DNA from 2 places in the Pseudomonas sp. TE4620 genome. Region 1 is predicted to be linked to the other one. Evidence: predicted binding sites of a transcription regulator. Region 1 holds the regulator's gene; the other holds the start of a gene.
What was found. Region 1 encodes sigma-54, which starts transcription at its own class of promoters, with help from an activator protein. Its sites were predicted from a motif close to ANTGGCATNNANNTTGCTNT; they were not measured.

Region 1 (3,400 bases):
GATCGCTTCGGCCAGCGAGCGTTCGTTGTTGGTCAGCGGGTGGCGGCGGCGGGTTTCCGAGAAGCGCTTGAGCAATGTTTCTTCATCGGCATCCAGGTACAGCACATCACACTGGATGTGCCGGCTACGGGCGTCCTCAAGCAGCTCGGGAAAGCGCGACAAGTGGCTGGGCAAGTTGCGCGCGTCAATCGAAACGGCCACCTTGGGCTGCATCAATTCCGTGTTGATCAGGGCGCTTTCGGCCAGTTGCGGCAGCAAGCCAGCAGGCAGGTTGTCGATGCAGTAGTAGCCGTTGTCCTCAAGTACATCGAGGGCGGTACTCTTGCCGGAGCCAGACCGGCCGCTAACGATGATCAAGCGCATGTTCAATGCCCGTTCTGTACGTCCAGTACGACCTGGTACAAGGCTTCGTTACTGGTGGCCGCACGCAGCTTTTCGCGTACGTCCTTGCTATCGAGCATGCTGGCGATCTGGCGCAGCAGCTCCAGGTGCGCATCGGTAGCCGCTTCCGGGACCAGCAGTACGAACAGCAGGTCGACCGGGGCGCCATCGATGGCGTCGAAATCGATAGGGGCGTCAAGGTGCAGCAGCGCGCTGACCGGCGACTCACAGCCCTTGAGGCGGCAGTGGGGAATGGCAATGCCGTTGCCGAAGCCGGTGGAGCCCAGTTTCTCCCGGGCGATCAAGGCTTCGTACACGATCTGGGTGTCCAGCTCGGGCACTTCTCTGCCGATCAGATTGGCGATCTGTTCGAGCGCACGCTTTTTACTGCCGCCCGGCACGTTCACAAGGGAACGGCCGGGGGTCAGGATGGTTTCAAGTCGGATCATGGATGAGGGGGATCAGCGGGCCGCTGCACCTTGCAGCAGGCTTTGCTGTTTTTCCTTGTGTTTTTTCAGTTGGCGGTCGAGCTTGTCGGTCAAGGCGTCGATCGCTGCATACATGTCTTGGTGTTCGGCATTTGCAACCACTTCGCCGCCGGGAATGAACAGCGTCGCTTCAATCTTCTGCTGCAGCTTCTCGACCTTCATGATTACCGTCACATTGGTAATCTTGTCGAAATGCCCCTCCAGTCGTTTCAATTTCTGCTCGACGTACTCACGCAGGGGCTGAGTAACTTCTACATGCTGTCCACTGATATTGACTTGCATACAGCTTCTCCTTTGTTGCCGGTGCATAAGAGGCAGGTATTGCGCCTGCCACTGAACTGCGGTGGCACACCTCAGGAGCCGTTACATCAATCGCTTGCGCTCGCTCGACGGTGCGATGCCGAGGGACTCGCGGTACTTGGCGACGGTGCGACGTGCTACCTGGATGCCTTGTGCCTCCAGTAAACCAGCGATCTTGCTGTCACTCAATGGCTTTTTCTGATTTTCCGCTGCAACTAGTTTCTTGATGATTGCGCGGATCGCTGTGGACGAGCATTCGCCGCCTTCGGAGGTGCTGACGTGGCTGGAGAAAAAGTACTTCAGCTCGTAAATTCCGCGCGGCGTGTGCATGTATTTCTGCGTGGTCACCCGGGAAATGGTCGACTCGTGCATGCCCACCGCTTCGGCGATGTCGTGCAGCACCAGCGGCTTCATCGCCTCGTCACCGTGATCGAGGAAGCCGCGCTGGTGCTCGACGATCTGGGTGGCGACCTTCATCAGGGTTTCGTTGCGGCTTTGCAGGCTCTTGATGAACCAGCGCGCCTCCTGCAACTGGTTGCGCATGAAGGTGTTGTCGGCGCTGGTGTCGGCGCGACGGACGAAACCGGCGTACTGCGGGTTGACCCGCAGGCGCGGGACTGCTTCCTGGTTGAGTTCGACCAGCCAGCGCTCGTTGTCCTTGCGCACGATCACGTCGGGCACCACGTACTCGGCTTCGCTGGACTCGATTTGCGAGCCCGGGCGCGGGTTGAGGCTCTGTACCAGTTCGATGACCTGGCGCAGCTCGTCTTCCTTGAGCTTCATGCGGCGCATCAGCTGGCTGTAGTCGCGGCCGCCGAGCAGGTCGATGTAGTCGCTGACCAGACGCTGGGCTTCGGCCATCCACGGGGTACGCGGCGGCAGCTGGCGCAGTTGCAGCAACAGGCACTCGCTGAGGTTGCGCGCGCCGATGCCGGCGGGTTCGAATTGCTGGATACGGTGCAGCACGGCTTCGACTTCATCCAGCTCGATGTCGAGCTCGGGGTCGAAGGATTCGCAGACTTCTTCCAGGGTTTCGTCGAGATAACCCTGGTTGTTGATGCAGTCGATCAGGGTCACGGCGATCAGCCGGTCGGTGTCGGACATCGGTGCCAGGTTGAGCTGCCAGAGCAGGTGGCTCTGCAAGCTTTCGCCAGCCGAAGTGCGGGTGGTGAAGTCCCACTCGTCATCGTCGTTGCTGGGCAGGCTGCTGGCGCTGGTCTGGTAGATGTCTTCCCAGGCGGTGTCGACCGGCAACTCGTTGGGGATGCGCTCGTTCCACTCGCCCTCTTCGAGGTTGTCCACCGTTGGGGCGGTCTCCTGGAAGCTGGTTTCCTGAACGTCGGCGACGGGTTTGCTCTCGGCGTTGTCGGCCATCGGGTCGCTGTTGTCGAAGTCGTCGCCTTCTTCCTGGCGCTCGAGCATCGGGTTTGATTCCAGCGCTTCCTGGATTTCCTGCTGGAGGTCCAGGGTAGAAAGCTGGAGCAGACGTATGGCCTGTTGCAACTGCGGGGTCATCGTCAGTTGCTGGCCCATTCTTAGGACGAGCGATGGTTTCATGGCAGGGGCTTAACACCTTATTTGCCGGCGCACATGCGCCATCCACTACAAGGGCACCGAAGCGCCAACTTTAAGCAAATTATATGCCTGAAATTGCAGCGTTTGCCTAGAGCGCCGTAACAATTAAGCCATTATCTGGCTTGTTTACGAGCGCTCCGGCAGCGCCTTACACCTTGAGCCTACAGGCGGAACTCATGGCCGAGGTAAACCTCTTTGACCAGGTCGTTGGCCAGGATGGTCTCTGCATCGCCTTCGGCGATCAGTTGGCCATCGTTGACGATGTAAGCGGTTTCGCAGATATCCAGGGTTTCACGGACGTTGTGGTCGGTGATCAGAACGCCAATACCCTTGGCCTTCAGGTGGTGGATGATCTGCTTGATGTCGCCGACCGAAATAGGGTCGACACCGGCAAAGGGTTCGTCGAGCAGGATGAACTTGGGCGCGGTGGCCAGGGCGCGGGCAATCTCGACGCGGCGGCGTTCACCACCGGAGAGGCTCATGCCGAGGTTGTCGCGGATGTGGCTGATGTGGAACTCCTGCAGCAGGCTTTCCAGCTCTTTGCGCCGGCCATCGCGGTCCAGGTCCTTGCGGGTTTCGAGGATCGCCATGATGTTGTCGGCCACCGACAGCTTGCGGAAGATCGAGGCTTCCTGCGGCAGGTAGCCGATACCGGC
Region 2 (3,400 bases), 590 kb from region 1:
GAGCGCACCGTTGTCGCTCAGCACGAAGAAGCCCTGACCCTGGATACCCATGTCCAGCACGTTGCCGGTGTTGGTGATATCGCCGTTGGTGAACTGCTGCGATACCGCGGCCAGGCGCACACCGTTACCGATGTTGTTGGTACCGACGCCGAGCTTGTTGGCCGAGTAGACGTCGGCGAATTCTGCGCGCGACGATTTGAAACCGGTGGTGGCGACGTTGGCGATGTTGTTGCCGGTCACGTCCAGTTGCTTGTTGGCTGCATAGAGACCGCTAAGGCCGATATTGAATGACATCTTTCACTCCTTGTGCCGCGTTAGCCGGCTCTATATACCGATGGTTTGGACTTTGGACAGGGCGATACTGCCCAGGCCGGCGAGATTGAGCATCATCTCGCCGCCAGTCTGACTGATGGTGACGCTGCTGACGGTGGCCGGCAGCATGGTGTACATGTCCAGCTGCTTGCCTTCGACGGTGGTCTTGGCGGCAAAGGTGTAGGTACCCGGGTCGACTTTCTCGCCCTTGTCGTTGGTACCGTCCCAGACGAAAGCGGCATTGCCAGCCTTCTGCGCCCCCATGTCGATGGTCTTGACCAGCTTGCCATCCTTGTCGGTAATGGTGACGGTGGCATTGCTGAGCGCCTGCGGGACCACCACCGAACCGTTGAAGCTCTTGGTGGTGTCGACCACGGCCTTGTCGGTCTGGGCGATCACCGAGCGACCGACCAGCGACGAGGCCTGCAGTGCCTGCGAGGACTTGTAGTTGCCGGAAATCGCGGTCACCGACTCGTTCAGCGAGGTGATGCCTTCCAGGCTGCTGAACTGCGCCAGCTGGGCCACGAATTCGCTGTTATCCTGCGGATCGAGCGGGTTCTGGTGCTGCATCTGGGTCACCAGCAACTGCAGGAACGCGTCCTTGCCCAGTGCCTGCTTGTTGGCGCCGGTCTTGCTGTTGGTGGCCGAGGCGATACCGGCGGCGCTGTTGGCGCTGGTTTCGCTGTTTTTCTTGCCCGACGCCTTGATGACGTCGTTCAGGCTTACGCCGGCTGTTGGGTCATTAACACTTGCCATTGGCTTAGTCCTTTATCACTGACCCAGGGTCAGGACCTTCTGCATCATGGATTTGGCCGTGTTCATCAGCTCGGCGTTGGTCTGGAACGAGCGGCTGGCGGAGATCATGTCAGCCATCTCTTCCACCACGTTGACGTTCGGGTAGTAGACGTAGCCGTCCTTGTTCGCCGCCGGATGGTTCGGCTCGTAGCGCGCCTCAAGGTTGCTCTGGTCCTCGACCACGCCGAGCACCTGCACACCCTGGCCGGCAGCGTCCTGGTCCTGAAACAGCGACTGGCTGACGCCGGCCTGGGCCTGCTGGAAGGTGGTGGCGAATACCGGGTGACGGGCGCGGTAGGTCTGGTCGATGCTCGACGAGACGGTCTCGGCGTTGGCGATGTTCGAAGCGACGGTATTCAGACGCGTGGTCTGGGCGCTCATGCCGCTACCGGCAATGTTGAAGACACTGGCGAGGGACATGACTTACTCTCCGCGCAGGGCCGATACCAGCCCTTTGAATTTACTGTTGAGCAGCGTGAAGCTGGCCTGGAAACCCACGGCGTTTTCCGCATAGCTCGATTGCTCGAGCTGGGCATCGACGGTGTTCTGGTCGATCGACGGCTGCATCGGCGTGCGGTACTGCAAGGTCTCGTCGCCCATGCTCAGGCCTTCGGCCTCGATGTGCCGGGCGTTGGTACGATCCAGTGCGAAATGGCCCTTGCTGGTCTGCTCGGCCTGCGCCGCCAGCACCGAAGCGAAGTCCATGTCGCGCGCCTTGTAGTTTGGCGTGTCGGCGTTGGCGATGTTGTTGGCCAGCACCTCGGCACGCTGGGCGCGAAAGCCCAATGCCTTTTCGTGGATGCCGAGCGCTTTGTCGAAGCTGATGCTCATGTCGTGGAAACCTTCGAAGGTTTTTCGTTGACTGTGTCAGAGCAAGAGCCATGCCAAAAAACAAAACCCCGTAAATACGGGGCTTTGAGGAGTTTGCCGCCAGCGGCAATGCCAGAAAAGTGGCAAAAGAGCGGCAAGCGGCAAGCTTCAAGCGGCAAGAAAAAGCCAGGCGGCGCGCGAGCGGCTCTCTTTCTTGCCGCTTGAAGCTTGCCGCTAAAGCCTACTTGGCCTGGTAGATGATCCCCGGGCTGCACTGGACCATCTGGTAGTGATCCGGCAAACCGTTGAGCGCTTCAGAAGCACCCAGGAACAGGTAGCCTCCCGGCTTGAGCGTGCCGTGAATGCGCAGCAGGATGTCCTTCTTGACCTGGGCCGAGAAGTAGATCAGCACGTTGCGACAGAACACGATGTCGAACTTGCCCAGGCTCGCATAACTGTCCAGCAGGTTGAACGAGCGGAACTCGACACGGCTGCGGATCGGCGCCTTGACCGCCCAGCGCCCCGGCCCCTTGACATCAAAGTAGCGCTGCAGGCGCTCCTGGGACAGGCCGCGGGCAATCGCCAGGCTGTCGTACTCGCCGGTCTTGCAATTGGTCAGCATCGAGCCGGAGAGGTCGGTGGCGACGATCTGCGCACCCATCTTCAACTGGCCGATGTTGCTGCGCTCGAACTCGTCGATGGCCATGGAGATCGAGTACGGCTCCTGACCCGACGAACAGGCAGCCGACCAGATGCGCAGGCGCTGGCCAGGGTTGGCCTTGATCTGCTCGGGCAAAACCTTGTTCTTCAGCACTTCGAACGGATAGGTGTCGCGAAACCAGAGGGTTTCGTTGGTGGTCATGGCATCGACCACCTGCTCGCGCAAACCGCTGCGCGGCTGGCTCTGGATACGCTGCACCAGTTCGCCCAGGGACTTGATGCCCTGCTGTTCCATCAGCTTGTTGAGACGGCTGGAGACCAGGTATTGCTTATTTTCGCCCAGCAGGATGCCACAGGCTTTTTCCAGGAAGACCCGGAACTGTTCGAAATCCAAATTACCCGTAGACAATGATGCCGCCTCTTAAATCGTATGTACCGCCAGGGGCAAAGGCCCCCGGCCGTTAGTGCGTGGCCTTGATCCGATCAACAACGCGCTGGGCGAGGTCGTCCGGGCGGAATTTGGCCAGGAAGTCATCAGCACCGACCTTCTTGACCATCGCCTGGTTGAACACCCCGGAAAGCGAAGTATGCAGGATGATGTGCAACTTTTGCATGCGCGGGTCGCTGCGAATCTCGGCGGTCAGGGTGTAGCCGTCCATCTCCGGCATCTCGATGTCGGAGATCATCATCAGGAATTCTTCCTCCGGCCGCTTGCCCTCGTCGACCAGCTTGCGCAGGTAGTCGAGCGCCTGGCGACCGTCGTTGAGCGCCACCACTTCGACGCCAACGGTCTGCAGGCAACGACTGACCTGCTTGCGTGCCA

Region 2: a site for sigma-54 is predicted at 1,977-1,996, ahead of flgB (flagellar basal body rod protein FlgB). Genes of this name have one in related genera too.

The regions. Positions count from the first base shown of each region.
Region 1 is NZ_JBWBQO010000001.1:341,663-345,062, forward strand. It holds gene rapZ (RNase adapter RapZ) at 1-363, opposite strand, end outside; gene ptsN (PTS IIA-like nitrogen regulatory protein PtsN) at 366-830, opposite strand; gene hpf (ribosome hibernation-promoting factor, HPF/YfiA family) at 843-1,151, opposite strand; gene ACZ9A3_RS01650 (RNA polymerase factor sigma-54) at 1,233-2,726, opposite strand; gene lptB (LPS export ABC transporter ATP-binding protein) at 2,906-3,400, opposite strand, start outside.
Region 2 is NZ_JBWBQO010000001.1:927,800-931,199, reverse strand. It holds gene flgE (flagellar hook protein FlgE) at 1-294, opposite strand, end outside; gene flgD (flagellar hook assembly protein FlgD) at 325-1,068, opposite strand; gene flgC (flagellar basal body rod protein FlgC) at 1,084-1,527, opposite strand; gene flgB (flagellar basal body rod protein FlgB) at 1,531-1,938, opposite strand; gene cheR (protein-glutamate O-methyltransferase CheR) at 2,159-2,986, opposite strand; gene ACZ9A3_RS04455 (chemotaxis protein CheV) at 3,039-3,400, opposite strand, start outside.